2 regions of the Mesorhizobium sp. M1403 genome follow, and region 1 is predicted to be linked to the other one. Evidence: predicted binding sites of a transcription regulator. Region 1 holds the regulator's gene; the other holds the start of a gene.
The links. Region 1 encodes PhoB, which activates phosphate uptake and scavenging genes when phosphate is short. Its sites were predicted from a motif close to TGTCATNNANCTGTCAT; they were not measured.
Positions count from the first base shown of each region.

Region 1 (7,508 bases):
CGCATCGACCTTGTTGTCGTTCGCGGTCAGGAACTGTTCCATGTTCTTCTGGGCGTTGGCCGGCAGCCAGCCGTCGGTATAGGCCTCGCCGACATTCTTGATCTTGCCGCTGTCGATGGCGTCCTTCAGCACTTCCATCGAACCGGCAAAAAGGAAATCGGCATTCGGATCGGCGCCCGAGCCCTTGATGAAGACATAGTTGCCTTCCGGCTTCACCTTGAACACGTCGCGGGCCTGCATGCGGCCGACTTCCTTGTTGTCGAAGGTCAGGTAAAAGACGTCCTTGTTCTCGATCAGCCGGTCGTAGCCGACAACCGGAATACCTTCGTCCAGCGCCTTCTGCACGGCCGGCCCTATCGCCGAGGCGTCCTGCGCCAGGATGATCAGTGCGTTGGCGCCCTGCGAGATCAGGCTCTCGACGTCGGTGAGCTGCTTGCCGGGGTTGGACTGTGCGTCGGCGGAAATATACTTGTCGCCTGCGGCCTCGATGGCCGCCTTCATTGCGGCTTCGTCGGTCTTCCAGCGCTCTTCCTGGAAGTTCGACCAGGAAACGCCGATGACCTTGTCCTTAGCCTGCGCCACCGACGCAAGCGCCAGCGTCATGGCGACACCCGCCAGAATGGCGGTCGTGAATTTCTTCATCATATCCTCCCTGCGCCGCGTACGGCGTGACCAATTGGCCCCAAAGGCCAGCTTAGAGGCGCTAATTTTTTCGAGCCTCGAAAAAATACTGGCCCGATCTCCCGCTGCTGTCAACATCGATTCTGATGGATTTTGATGTTGCTGCGAGTTTTTTCGAGCTTCGGAATAAACGATGACAGCGCCACCTGCATCTGACACTATTTGCCTCATCTGACACTATTTGTCGGCATTACCGACGGCTTCCGGTTCATGAGCGGCCGCGGCAAACCGGGAGGAAAGCAAAACGATGTCGGTCGGAATCCGCCATGACGATTTGCGCCGGCGCAACCGGGCGATGGTGATCTCGGCCGTGCGCCGGGCCGGCCAGCCATCGCGTACGGAGATCGCCGCAACCACCGGCCTCAGCCATTCGACCATATCGGCGATCTCCTCCGACCTGATACGGGAAGGCATCCTCGCCGAGAGCAAGGCAAGCGAACCCGTTTCGTTGAAACGCGGTCGTCCGCAGGTCGGCCTCGCCCTCAATCCGGAAGCGGCGGCGGTGCTGACCGTGGTGTTGTCGCTGAATTTCCTGTCGGCCGCCATCATCGACTATGCGGGGCAGGTGGTCGCCGAGGAACAGCGCCGGCTGGACACGCTGACCATGCCGCGCGACGAACTGATCCGCGAATGCATGGCCATCGTCCGGCGCCGGCTGGACGATCCAGATCTTGACGTCCGCAGTGTCGCCCGCATCGCCCTGGCGATTCAGGGAATTACCGACTCCCCTGCACGCGCCATGCTGTGGTCGCCGATCACGCCGCAGACGGACATCGCCTTTGCCGACATGCTGGAAGATGAATTCGGCATCCCGGCCACGGTGGAGAACGACTGCAATATGATGGCGGTGGCTTTGCGCTGGCGCGATCCGGATCGCTATCGCGACGACTTCATCGCCATCCTGCTTTCGCACGGCATCGGCATGGGGCTGGTGTTGAAGGGCGAGCTGTTCACCGGCACGCATTCCTCGGGCGGCGAGTTTGGCCACATGATCCATCGTCCGGGCGGCGCGCTCTGCCGTTGCGGGCGGCGCGGCTGCATCGAGGCCTATGCCGGCAATTACGCCATCTGGCGCAACGCCACGCAGATGAGCGAAGACAGCCAACCGGTCGCCGACGTCAGCGACGCCGACATGCGCGCGCTGGCGGTTCGGGCGCGCGAGAAGGACGGGCCGGAACGCGAAGCCTACCGCAAGGCCGGCGAAGCGCTGGGTTTCGGTCTCGGCTCGCTGTTCGCGCTGATCGATCCGGCACCGGTCGCAATGGTCGGCGCCAGTGCCGCCGCCTTTGATCTGATCGAGCCGGCCTTGCGGAAGGCCATCGCCCAGACCGCCGGCGGCCAGCATTCGGGCTCGATCTCCTTCGATACCGAGCCGAACGAATTGCCGCTGATCCGCGAAGGCTGTGCAATGCGGGCGTTAAGCTTCGTCGACCAGCAGATTTTCGCGCCGGGCGCGCAAATGAGGCCCGGCGTCAGAAAGAACGTAGCCTGACTGGGCGGGTCAATCTTCCCTGATCGCGTAGCCGGCACCGCGGATGGTGCGGATGACATCAGGCATGCGGCCGTTGTTGACGGCTTTGCGCAGCCGCCCGACATGCACGTCGACGGTGCGTTCGTCGATATAGATCGTCTCGCCCCAGACATTATCGAGTAACTGGCTGCGCGAGAAGACGCGGCCCGGATGCCGCATCATGAATTCGAGCAGCCGGAATTCGGTCGGCCCGAGCCGGATCTCGGTCTTCTTGCGATACACCCTGTGCGATTCGCGATCGAGCACGATGTCGCCGACCTTCAGCACGCTGGACAGCACTTCCGGCTTGGCGCGGCGCAGCAGCGCCTTGACCCTGGCCATGAATTCCGGTGTCGAAAACGGTTTGACCAGATAGTCGTCGGCGCCGGTCGAAAGACCGCGTACCCGGTCGCTCTCCTCGCCGCGCGCGGTCAGCATGATGATCGGCAGCCGTTCGGTTTCGGGGCGCACCCGCAACCGGCGGCAGAGCTCGATGCCGGAAACCGCTGGTATCATCCAGTCGAGCACCAGAAGATCGGGCACATTCTCCTGCAAACGGATCTCGGCTTCGTCGCCGCGTGTCACCACCTCGACCTGGTAGCCTTCGGATTCGAGATTGTAGCGGAGCAGCACACCCAACGGCTCCTCGTCCTCCACCACCATTATGCGTGGTGCGATCATCGGCTGGGCACCCCCATCATGTCGCCGGTGCGGACATTGTCGTTTCGTCTTGCTTCGGACGATTGACCGGCAATTGCTCGCCGGTCAGCACATAATACGCATTTTCGGCGATGTTGGTGACATGGTCGCCGATCCGCTCCAGATTCTTGGCGCAGAACAGCAGATGCGTGCAAGCGGTGATGTTGCGCGGGTCTTCCATCATGTAGGTCAACAGTTCGCGGAACACCGACGTATATTTGACGTCGATGCGCTCGTCGGCGGCGCGTAGCTTGGCCAACGCGGCCGCATCGCCTGCAGCATACTCCTCGATGACGCCCTGCACCTGGATGAGCACCAGCTGCGCCATCGCATCGATGGAATGCGATAGGTCGCGCGGTGTGACGCTAAGGCCGACCGCACTCACACGCTTGGCGATATTCTTGGCAAGGTCGCCGATGCGTTCGAGATCGCCGGCCATGCGGATCGCCCCGACGACATGGCGCAGATCGTGGGCCATCGGCTGGCGCTTGGCGATCAGGGTGATGGCGCGGTCGTCCAGTTCGCGTTGACGCGCATCCATGATGGCATCGTCGGAAACGACGCGTTGCGCCAGCACGTTGTCAGAATTCAACAGGGCCTTGGTCGCCCCGCCGACCATCGAACCGGCGAGGTCGGCCATGTCGCGGATCAGCTTGCTGATCTGCTCGAGATCCTCGTCGAAAGAAGCGACTGTGTGTTCGCCCATGGTCCTGTCCTTATATGCATGATCGGAACGGCTCAGCCGAAGCGGCCGGTGATGTAATCCTGCGTGCGCTTCTCGCGGGGCGACGTAAAGATCTTCTCGGTCCGGTCGAACTCGACCAGTTCACCCAGATACATGAAGGCGGTCTGGCGCGACACGCGCGCCGCCTGCTGCATGTTGTGGGTGACGATGACGATCGTGTAATCGGCTTGCAACTCGTCTATCAGCTCCTCGATCTTGGCGGTCGACAGCGGGTCGAGTGCCGAAGCCGGCTCATCGAGCAGAATGACTTCCGGCTTCACCGCCACGGTGCGGGCAATGCAAAGCCGCTGCTGCTGGCCGCCTGACAGGCTCAAGCCGCTGGCGTTGAGCTTGTCCTTGACCTCGCCCCACAGCGCGGCCCGCTTCAACGCTTGTTCGACGCGGCCGTCCATTTCGGACTTGCCGAGATTCTCATAGAGCCTGACCCCGAAGGCGATGTTCTCGTAGATCGACATAGGGAACGGCGTCGGCTTCTGGAACACCATGCCGATCTTGGTCCTCAGGAGATTGAGATCCTGCGAGCGGTCGAGAATGTTCTTGCCGTCGAGCAGCACCTGGCCCTCGGCTGTCTGCTTCGGGTAGAGTTCGTAGATGCGGTTGAACACACGCAGCAGCGTCGATTTCCCGCAGCCCGAAGGGCCGATGAAGGCAGTGACGCTGCGCTCGGGCAGCGACAAGGTGATGTCCTTCAACGCCTTGCTCTGGCCGTAGTAGAAGTTGAGGTTCTTGACCTCGATCTTCGTCTTCTCGGCGACCGTTTCGGTCATCGTCATGTCCGGGGACAACATCTGTGTCATCTGTCCTCTCTGCGTCCGGTAAGGCTGCGGGCGAGGATGCTCAAGCCCAGAACCGTCAGGGTGATTATGAGTGCGCCGGTCCACGCCAGTTGCTGCCATTCCTCGTAAGGGCTGAGAGCGAACTGGAAGATGGTCACCGGCAGGCTGGCCATCGGCGCGTTGATATTGCTGCTCCAGAACTGGTTGTTGAGCGCGGTGAAGAGCAGCGGCGCCGTCTCGCCGGAAATGCGTGCTATCGCCAGCAATATGCCGGTGACGATGCCGGACAATGCGGCGCGGTAGGCGACCGAACGGATCACCACCCAACGCGGCGCGCCGATCGCGGCACCGGCTTCACGCAACGCGTTCGGCACCAGGTTGAGCATGTCTTCAGTGGTGCGCACGACCACCGGAATGACCAGGATGGCAAGCGCAACGGCGCCGGCTATGGCCGAGAAATGCCCCATTGGCCGCACCATCAACTCATAGACGAACAAGCCGATGATGATCGAGGGCGCCGACAACAGGATGTCGTTGATGAAGCGCACGACGGTGGTGATGCGCGAGAAACGCCCATATTCGGCCATGTAGGTTCCCGCCAGCACGCCGATCGGCGTGCCGACGACAACGGCGATGATCGTCATCAGCAGGCTGCCCGCGATTGCATTGAGCAGGCCGCCGGCCTCGCCTGGCGGTGGCGTCATCTCGGTGAAGACCGCGAACGAAAGCCCGGCTGTGCCCTTATAGACCAGTGCACCGAGAATGAGCGCCAGCCAGGCAAGCCCGATGCCGGCGGCGACGACGCAAAGCGCCATCATCACCGAATTCCTGGCTTTGCGGCGGCTGTGGAGCGATGAGGATGTCGACATCGGTCAGGCTCCCGTACGGGCGTCGATCCGCATCAGCATATAGCGGGCGGCGGCAAGGATCAGGAAAGTGATGACGAACAGGATCAGGCCGAGCGAAACCAGAGAGGAGGTGTAGAGATCGCCGTCGGCCTCGGTGAATTCATTGGCGATGGTCGCCGAGATCGTCGTGCCCGGCGCGAACAGAGAGGCGCTGATGCGGTGAGCGTTGCCAATGACGAAGGTCACCGCCATGGTTTCGCCGAGCGCGCGGCCGAGGCCAAGCATGACGCCGCCCATGATACCGATGCGGGTATAGGGAATGACCACGCGCCGGGTCACTTCCCAGGTCGTGCAACCGATGCCGTAGGCCGATTCCTTCAGCACCGCCGGCACCGTATCGAAGACGTCCTTGGTGATCGAGGTGATGAAGGGCAGCACCATGATGGCGAGGATCAGCGCCGAGGTTAGAAGGCCGATGCCGTAAGGAGGGCCGGCGAAAAGGCTGGATAGTCCCGGCACGCCGTGGAAGATGTTGATGATGAAGGGCTGTATCGTCGTCTGCAGGAACGGCGCGAACACGAACAGGCCCCAGATGCCGTAGATGATCGAGGGAATGCCGGCCAACAGCTCGACCGCTATGCCGATCGGGCGCCTGAGCGGGCGCGGGCAGAGTTCGGTGAGAAACACGGCAATGCCGATGCCGATCGGAACCGCGATCAGGATGGCGATGGCCGCCGTGACCAGGGTGCCGTAGATCGGCGCCAGCGCGCCAAATTTTTCCGTAACCGGATTCCAGCTCTCAGTCGTCAGGAAAGAGAACCCGAAGGACGACAGGGCCTGCCATGAGCCGGCAAACAGCGAGATTGCGACACCACCGAGGATGACCAGCACAAGAATTGCGGAAGCGCGGGTGAGTCCGCGGAATATGGCGTCTGTGAGCGCGAAGCGCCGCACCGTAGCTTCCCTGGCCCGGGCTGCAGATGATAGCATGGCATCGGAAGCGATGGTCATTGGGTCCTCGCGATTGAAGGCAACAGGGAGGGCGCCGTCGACGCCCTCCCTGGAGGAGATTACATAGCCGAGTAGAGCGGCTTGCCGTCGCTGCCGACGACTTCCTTGGCCCACATGGCCTTGACGCTCTCGACCACCTTGTCGGGCATCGGAACGTAGTCCAGCTCGCCGGCCATCTCGTCGCCCTTGTCGTATGCCCAGGCGAAGAATTTGAGCGCTTCGCCGGTGGTCGCGGCATCGTCCGGCTTCTTGTAGAGGAGGATCCACGTTGCCGCCGTCATCGGCCAGGACTCGGCGCCCGGCTTGTTGGCGAGGATGACGCCATAGCCCGGCTGCGAGCTCCAGTCGGCATTGGCCGCTGCCGCCGAGAATGCCGCCGCGGTGGGTTCGACCTTCTTGCCGTCCTTGTTGATCATGTCGGCGTGGGTGAGCTTGTTCTGCTTGGCATAGGCGTATTCGACATAGCCGATCGCGCCGCCGGTCTGGGAGACGTTGTTGGCAACGCCCTCATTGCCCTTGGCGCCGATGCCCACGGGCCATTCCACGGCCTTGTCGACGCCGACCTTTTCTTTCCAGTCCGCGCTGACGTCGCCGAGGTAGTATGTGAAGTTGAACGTCGTGCCCGACCCATCGGAACGGTGAACGACCGCGATCGCCTGCGAAGGCAGCTTGACGTCGGGATTGAGCTTCTTGATCGCCTCGTCATCCCAGCTCGTGATCTTGCCGAGGAAGATGTCGGCCAGCGTCGGGCCGTCGAGAACCAACTCGCCCGGCTTGATGCCTTCGAGGTTGACGACGGGAACGATGCCGCCCATCACCATCGGGAACTGAGCCAATCCGGACGATTCAAGCTCTTCGCCTTTCAGCGGCGCATCAGAAGCGCCGAAGGTAACGGTCTTGGCTTTGATCTGCTTGATGCCGCCGCCGGAACCGATCGACTGATAGTTAAGCCCAATGCCGGTGTCTTTCTTGTAAGTGTCGGCCCACTTCGCATAGATCGGGTAGGGGAAGGTGGCGCCGGCGCCGGAGATGTCCGCGGCGAGCGCGGCGGACAGGGTGAGGGTAGTCGTCGCCGCAGCCATTGCAATCGCAACGGCCGCCGAGCGGATGAAATGTCTCATGTGGCCTGCTCCTGTTCGGAATATGGTCTCTCGGCGCCATTCCTCCGGCGCCCGCTGAGGCCAATAGCCCCCGATTATTACAGTCGCATGACAGTTTCATGTCGCTCCGGTAACGTC
Region 1 is NZ_JAMYKY010000017.1:68,474-75,981, forward strand. It holds gene xylF (D-xylose ABC transporter substrate-binding protein) at 1-642, opposite strand, end outside; gene NKH01_RS24060 (ROK family protein) at 929-2,173, shown strand; gene phoB (phosphate regulon transcriptional regulator PhoB) at 2,183-2,872, opposite strand; gene phoU (phosphate signaling complex protein PhoU) at 2,889-3,596, opposite strand; gene pstB (phosphate ABC transporter ATP-binding protein PstB) at 3,629-4,432, opposite strand; gene pstA (phosphate ABC transporter permease PstA) at 4,429-5,280, opposite strand; gene pstC (phosphate ABC transporter permease subunit PstC) at 5,284-6,270, opposite strand; gene pstS (phosphate ABC transporter substrate-binding protein PstS) at 6,330-7,391, opposite strand.

Region 2 (7,508 bases), on a different contig from region 1:
ATTGCACCCCGCGTCTTACGCCTTGGCGAGCCGCTTTTTCCAGTAGCGGATCTGCTTGCGCACCTCGGACGGCGCGGTGCCGCCGAAGCTTGTGCGGCTCTTTACAGAATTCTGCACGGCCAGAACCGAAAACACGTCTGCGCTGATACCGAGGTGAATGGACTGCAAATCCTGCAGCGAAAGCCTGTCGAGCCCGACCTTCTTGTCCTCGGCCAGCGCCACCGCCCGGCCAGTGATATGGTGCGCCTCGCGGAACGGCAGGCCGAGCGTGCGTACCAGCCAGTCGGCGAGGTCGGTCGCAGTCGAATAGCCGGCGCCCGCCGCCTTTTTCATCGCGGCAGTGTTCACCGTCATGTCGCGCATCATGCCGGTCATCGCCGCCAGCATCAGGTCGAGCGTCTCTGCCGCGTCGAAGACGGATTCCTTGTCTTCCTGCATGTCCTTGCCATAGGTCAGCGGCATGCCCTTCATTACCGTCAGCAGGCCGACCAGATGGCCGGTGACACGGCCGGTCTTGCCGCGCACCAGTTCGGCGGCGTCGGGGTTCTTCTTCTGCGGCATGATCGACGAACCCGTCGAGAAGCTATCCGACAGCCTGACGAAACCGAATTGCGGCGTCGACCAGATGATGATCTCTTCGGCCAGCCGCGACAGATGTGTCGCGCAGATCGCCGCCAGCCCCAAGAATTCCAGCGCGAAATCGCGGTCCGAAACGCTGTCGAGCGAATTGCGCATCGGTTCGCGAAAACCAAGCGCCGTTGCCGTCTGGTGCCGGTCGATCGGAAAGCTGGTGCCGGCGAGGGCGGCCGCACCGAGCGGGCTTTCGTCCATCCGCTCGATCGCGTCGCGGGCGCGCGACAGGTCGCGCGCAAACATCTCGACATAGGCCATGCAGTGGTGGCCGAAGGTCACCGGCTGCGCCGCTTGCATGTGGGTGAAGCCCGGCATCACCGTTGCCGCATGCTCCTCGGCCCGGGCGAGGAACGCCGTGATCAGGCCTTTCAGCGCCTCGGCGACACGAAAGCACTCGTCCTTGACCCAGAGCCTGAGGTCGACCGCCACCTGGTCGTTGCGCGAGCGGGCAGTGTGCAGGCGGCCGGCGGCAGGGCCGATCAAATCGGCGAGGCGGGCCTCGACATTCATGTGGATGTCTTCCAGCCTGGTCGAGAACTCGAATGTGCCGGCCTCGATCTCTGCCAGGATCGTGTTCAGCCCGTGACTGATTTTTTCTTGATCGGCCGCCGAAATAATGCCCGTTTGCGCCAGCATCTCGCTATGGGCGATCGAGCCGCGAATGTCCTGGGCATAGAGTTTGCGGTCGAACGAGATCGACGCGTTGATCGCTTCCATGATTGCGGCCGGACCCGAGGCAAAACGTCCGCCCCACATCTGGTTGCTGGCCTTCTTGTCGCTCATCGCTATAACCCGTGCTCCGGAGCAGTTTTTGAAAAATGGCAGACGGCAATAGATTTTTCCCGGCTTTGCGTCTCATCCTCGCCGCTTTGGTTGCGGGCGTGCTGGCCGGCGCGGTCGCGGTATATGTCAGGGAAAGCGGTTCTGGCAATAACGCGCCCGCGCAAGTGGCCGCCGGCGGCGGCAATGACGACGTCGCCTGCGCCGCCAGGACCGACCATGCCAAGAAGATCGCCGCCGCCGCTACCGGTCAAGTCGCCGCGCTTTTGCCGGCGGATCCGCCGCAATCGCTGAAAAGCCTCGCCTTCAACGGCCCCGACGGCAAGCCGACGACGATCGCCGATCATGCCGGCAAGACGGTGCTGCTCAATCTGTGGGCAACATGGTGCGCACCTTGCCGCGCCGAAATGCCGGCGCTCGATGCACTGCAGAAGGAGATGGGCAGCGACGCGTTTCAGGTTGTTGCAGTCAACGTCGATGCCGGCGACGATACCAAGCCGAAGAAGTTCCTCGAGGACACCGGCGTCAAGGCGCTCGGCTATTATCGCGATGCCACCATGGCGCTGTTCAACGACGTCAAGACGCGCGGCCTGGCGCTCGGTCTGCCGGTCACCATGCTGATCGATGGGCAAGGCTGCCTGATCGCCCATATGAACGGCCCGGCCGAATGGTCGGGGCCGGATGCCAAGCGTCTGGTCGAGGCAGCGCTTCAGCCGGGATAGGCTCAGACCGTGCGCAGGCGCGGCTTGAGCACGGCGATGCTTGCGCCGCGCCGGCTGGCGGTGCGGACTGCCGGAGCCGTGACGCCCGTCAACTCGCCGAATGTCTCGATCGGAGCCGGTTTGCCGAGGTAATAGCCTTGCCCGATCTCGCAAGCCTCGGCGTCAAGGAACTGCAATTCGCCCGGCGTCTCGATGCCCTCCGCCAGGACCGGCAGGCCGAGACCGCGTCCAAGCCCCAGCACGGCGCGGACGATCGCCGCGAACTGGCCGTTCTTGTCGACCGATTTGATGAACGACCCGTCGATCTTGATCTTGTCGAAGGGAAAGGCGCTAAGGTTGGACAGCGAAGAATAGCCGGTGCCAAAATCGTCCATCGCCACATGCACGCCAAGCGCCTTGACCTGCCTCAAGGTTGCCAATGCGCGGGGCATGTCCTTCACCAGGGCCGTTTCGGTGATCTCCAGTTCGAGCCTGCCGGGTGCGAGGCCGGATCTCGACAGTGCGTCGTGCACCTTGCGGCTGAAGTTCGGATTGTGAAGCTGCACGGCGGAGACGTTGACGGCGACCATCAGCGGATTCGTCCAGCGAACAGCATCGTTACAAGCCGTCGTCAGCACCCAGTCGCCGATCTGCGCGATGGCGCCACTGTCCTCGGCCACGGGGATGAAAACGGCCGGGGGAATGTCGCCCCGCTCCGGATGCTGCCAACGGACCAGGGCTTCGAAGCCGATCATCTTGCCGCTGCGGATTTCCTTCTGCGGCTGGTAGACGAGGTGGAACTCCTTGCGGGCGATCGCCTGGCGCAGTTCATGCTCCATCACGCGCTTGTCGCGGGCCGCGGTGCCCATGGCTATCTCGAAAAAACGATAGGTGTCCCTGCCCTCGGTCTTGGCGCGATGGAGTGCCGTGTCGGCATGGCCGATCAGGCCGGCCTGATCTTCGGCATCCAGCGGAAAGAAGGCGATGCCGATGCTGGCCGAAACAAGGCCGGAGCCGACTGAAACCCTGTTTTCCTCCCGGATCGCCGCCAGCAAGTCCTCGGCTATGCGGCCTGCGGCCAGGGGGTCGGGGAGGTTCGGAGCTAAGACGGCAAACTCGTCGCCGCCGAGACGCGCGAGCATCTGTCCGTGGCGCGGAATGCCGGAAATGCAGTGCGCCAGCTTCTGCAGCATGGCGTCACCGGCGCTGTGGCCGTAGAGGTCGTTGACTTGCTTGAATCGGTCGAGGTCAAGCAGCAGGAGCGCCAGATATCCATCCTTGCTGCCACGCTCCATCGAAGCGATTTCTGCTTCGAGCCGGGAAGAAAAGCTCCGCCGATTGGCAAGCCCGGTAAGTGGATCGAAATGCGCGAGACGGAGGATCTCTTCTTCCGCCTTCTTGCGCTCACGGATGTCGCGAACGGCAAGCACCGTATGAGGCCTGCCGCAGTAGGCGATCTTCCTGGCGATCAGCTCGACAGGAATTCTCGTGCCGTCGCTGCCCCTCAATTTCGTTTCTTGTGCCTGTTCGCCGAAGCCGGATACATCGGCTGCGCTCTGTCCATCGAACAGCTCGCCGAGTTGCATCGTGTTCAGGGTGGCTGTCGCCGTGCCCGTCAGTTTCGCCATGCTGTCATTGGCGCTGACTATGCGTGTGCCATCGCAAACGATCAGCCCTTCGACCGCGGCATTGGCGAGATCGTGCATGCGATCGGCCTCGAGCCTCTGCCGGCGAAAGCGCAGGTCGATCCACAGCGCGGCGCCTGACAGCACAAGGATTACCAGGCTGGCGACCGCTGCGGCAAAGGCCTGGGAAATGGGCTCGATGGAATGTTCGGATATTTCAATCGAGGAATCCGGAATGATCGACACCGCGCCCATCGCGATGAAATGCAAGCTGCAAATCGCCAGCGTCAAAAGCGCGGCGCCACCAAGTGTTGCGAGCGCGGACGGGCGGCGCAAGACGACAAGGAGCGCCATTGCCGCGAGCGTCCCGCCGGCCAGAAGCGATATCGCGACAAGGAGCAGGTTCCATACGATCCGGCCCTCGACCTCGAACGCCGCCATGCCGATGTAGTGCGTCGTCGCGATGGCACCACCGAGAATGGCACCGCCGACGAGGAAATGGTCGATGCCGCGGCGCAAGGTGGCAACCCACATCCCAAGCGCGGTCAGGATGACGGCGGCGGCAAGCGAAAAGGCGGATAATCCCGGATTATATGCGTTTGGTATTCCCGGCGTAAACGCAGTCATGGCGATGAAATGCGTCGCCCATATGCCGAACCCGGTCGAAGTTGCGGCGATCATTAGCCAGACAAGCCGGTTTCGGTTGGTCGATCGGCCGACGTGCTTAAGGAGATTTACTGCAGAGAAGCAAGAAATGCCGCAGACGAGGGCGGCAAGTGCGACCAGTCTCAGGTCGTGCTGACTTACAATACAATTATAGACCGTCAGCATCCTGGGTTCACTCGGTCTGCCAAATAACAGGGGAGGTGTGACTGATTAGCTCTTGGAGATTTTAACGAATGGTTAACCCGCGGGCCATGAGGCGGGCCTTTTCGGGGGAAAACCGATGCGCTCCGCCGAGAAGGCGGTGATGTAGTTCCTGGCGACGCTTTCGGTAGCGAGCGCACTTTAGCCGGAAGCGATGTTCATTGACCCGCAACAAAACCGTTGTCCGATTGTCATCAGCGCCACATATTGGCTTTGCGAGAGTGCCCCTTTCGCCAATGACAAACGGGAGATGAAACATGAAGTTCTTCGGCTTCGCGGCCGGTGTTGCCGCCACCTTGACCCTGCTTTCCACCACCTCCGCCTTCGCCGTCACGCAGATCAGCTGGTGGCACGCCATGACCGGCGCCAACGCCGAGGTCGTCGCCAAGATCTCCAAGGATTTCAACGCCAGCCAGAGCGACTATGAGCTCGTTCCGGTGTTCAAGGGCACCTATCCGGAGACGCTGAATGCCGGCATCGCCGCTTTCCGCGCCGGCCAGGCGCCCGATATCCTCCAGGTGTTCGACGTCGGCACCGGCGTGATGATGGCGGCCGAGGGTGCGATCAAGCCGGCGGCCGATGTGCTGACCAGTGCCGGGATGACCTTTGACAAGAGCCAGTATCTGCCCGGCATCGTCGGCTATTATTCGAAGCCGGACGGCACCATGCTGTCGTTCCCTTACAACTCCTCGTCGCCGATCCTCTACTACAACAAGGACATTTTCCAGAAGGCGGGCCTCGACGTGAACAGCCCGCCCAAGACCTGGAACGAGGTGTGGGAAGCTGCCAAGAAGATCAAGACGAGCGGCGCCGCCCCTTGCGGCTATACCTCGACCTGGCTGACCTGGATCCATCTGGAGAATTTCGCGGCGTGGAATGACGTGTCTTGGGCCACTCAGCAGAACGGCCTGGCCGGCGGCGATGTCGAACTCAAGATCAATGCGCCGATTTTCGTCAACCACTTCCAGGCGCTCGCGGACCTGGCCAAGGACGGCACGTTCAAGTATGGCGGGCGCACCTCCGAAGCCAAGCAGATATTCCTCGCTGGCGAATGCGGCATCTTCACCGAATCGTCGGGCGGCCTCGGCGATATCGTCAAGTCCGGCATGAACTATGGCATCGGCCAGCTTCCTTACGATAGCGACGCCAAGGGCGCACCACAGAACACCACGCCGGGCGGTGCCAGCCTGTGGGTGTTCGGCAACAAGTCGGACGAGGAATATAAGGGTGTTGCCGCCTTCTTTGCCTATCTGTCCAAGACCGATGTGCAGGAATATCTGCACCAGAAGTCGGGATACCTGCCTGTGACGCTCGCCGCGTACGAGGCGACCAAGAAATCAGGCTTCTATGACAAAAACCCCGGCCGCGAGACACCCATCCTGCAGATGACGGGCAAGGCGCCGACCGACAACTCGAAGGGCGTGCGCCTGCCGAATCTGCCGCAGGTGCGTGATATCCAGAATGAGGAGTTGGAGAAGATGCTGGCCGGCCAGCAAACCGCTCAGCAGGCGCTCGACAATGCGGTCACACGCGGCAACGCCGCGATCAAGGAAGCGCTGGAGAACTGACGAGATTATCTCGGTTAAAGCGCGTCGCGTTTGAATGGCCACATGCGACGCGCTTTAAGCTCTTGTTCTTATGCATGTCGTTACCCCAAAATCGCTGCGCACTTTTGGGCGACATGCATTAGTCGGTTGAAATATCGCCCACGCGAGCTCGCGTTGGCAACCCCTGGATAGCGAGGGAAATCAGCCTGTCTCCACGCGTCGTATTTCCCAACAAGATCCTGCCGTACCTGCTGGTGGCGCCACAACTCGCCATCACACTGGTTTTCTTCTACTGGCCGGCCGGTCAGGCGCTTTACCAGTCGATGCTCAGGCAAGACCCGTTCGGGCTGAAGAGCAGGTTCGTCTGGTTTGCCAATTTCCGGAAGGTGCTGGCCGATCCGGCCTACCTCAACTCGATCAAGGTCACGGTGGTGTTCTCGCTTGCGACCGCGATCGTTGCCATGGTTGTGGCCCTGCTGCTCGCGGTCATGGCCGAGAAGGCCGTGCGCGGCAAAGGCCTCTACCGCACACTGTTGATATGGCCTTATGCCGTGGCGCCGGCGATTGCCGGCATGCTGTGGCTTTTCTTGTTCAATCCTTCGATCGGCTCGTTGGCCTATTTGCTGAGAAGCCTCGGCATCGCCTGGGACCCGCTGCTCAACGGCACCCACGCCATGATCCTGCTGGTGTCGGCGGCTGCCTGGAAGCAGATCAGCTACAATTTCCTGTTCTTCGTCGCCGGCCTGCAGGCGGTGCCGAAAACGCTGATCGAGGCGGCGGCCATGGATGGCGCCGGCGAGACCAAGCGCTTCTGGACCATCGTCTTCCCGCTGCTTGCGCCGACAACCTTTTTCCTGCTGGTTGTCAACACCGTCTATGCCCTGTTCGACACGTTCGGCATCGTTCATGCCGTCACCGGCGGCGGCCCGGGCAAGACGACCGAGACGCTGGTCTACAAGGTCTACAATGACGGCTTCGTCAATCTGATCCTGGGTGACTCGGCGGCGCAGTCGGTCATCCTGATGGCCATCGTCATCGCCCTGACAGCCATCCAGTTCCGCTATGTGGAACGCAAAGTCCATTACGGCTGAGGGCAGCGATGATCGGCCAATCTCCGCTCCGCACCGTCATCGCCCATGCCGTGCTTATCCTTGGCATATTGATCGTGGCTTTTCCGATCTACTACACCTTCGTTGCCTCGACGCACACGCTGCAAACGATCCTCAGGCCGCCGCTGCCGCTGTTGCCCGGCGACCAGCTATGGAACAATTACAGCGAGGCGCTGTTCGGCGGCATTGGTCGTATCGGCGGTGTCAGCGTCGGCAGACTGCTCCTCAACACCACGATCATGGCGC
Region 2 is NZ_JAMYKY010000018.1:47,601-55,108, reverse strand. It holds gene argH (argininosuccinate lyase) at 16-1,416, opposite strand; gene tlpA (thiol:disulfide interchange protein TlpA) at 1,452-2,135, shown strand; gene NKH01_RS24670 (bifunctional diguanylate cyclase/phosphodiesterase) at 2,138-4,570, opposite strand; gene ugpB (sn-glycerol-3-phosphate ABC transporter substrate-binding protein UgpB) at 4,864-6,174, shown strand; gene ugpA (sn-glycerol-3-phosphate ABC transporter permease UgpA) at 6,360-7,244, shown strand; gene ugpE (sn-glycerol-3-phosphate ABC transporter permease UgpE) at 7,253-7,508, shown strand, end outside.
Region 2: ugpB (sn-glycerol-3-phosphate ABC transporter substrate-binding protein UgpB) is a predicted target of PhoB. The motif match lies at 4,785-4,801, and genes of this name have one in related genera.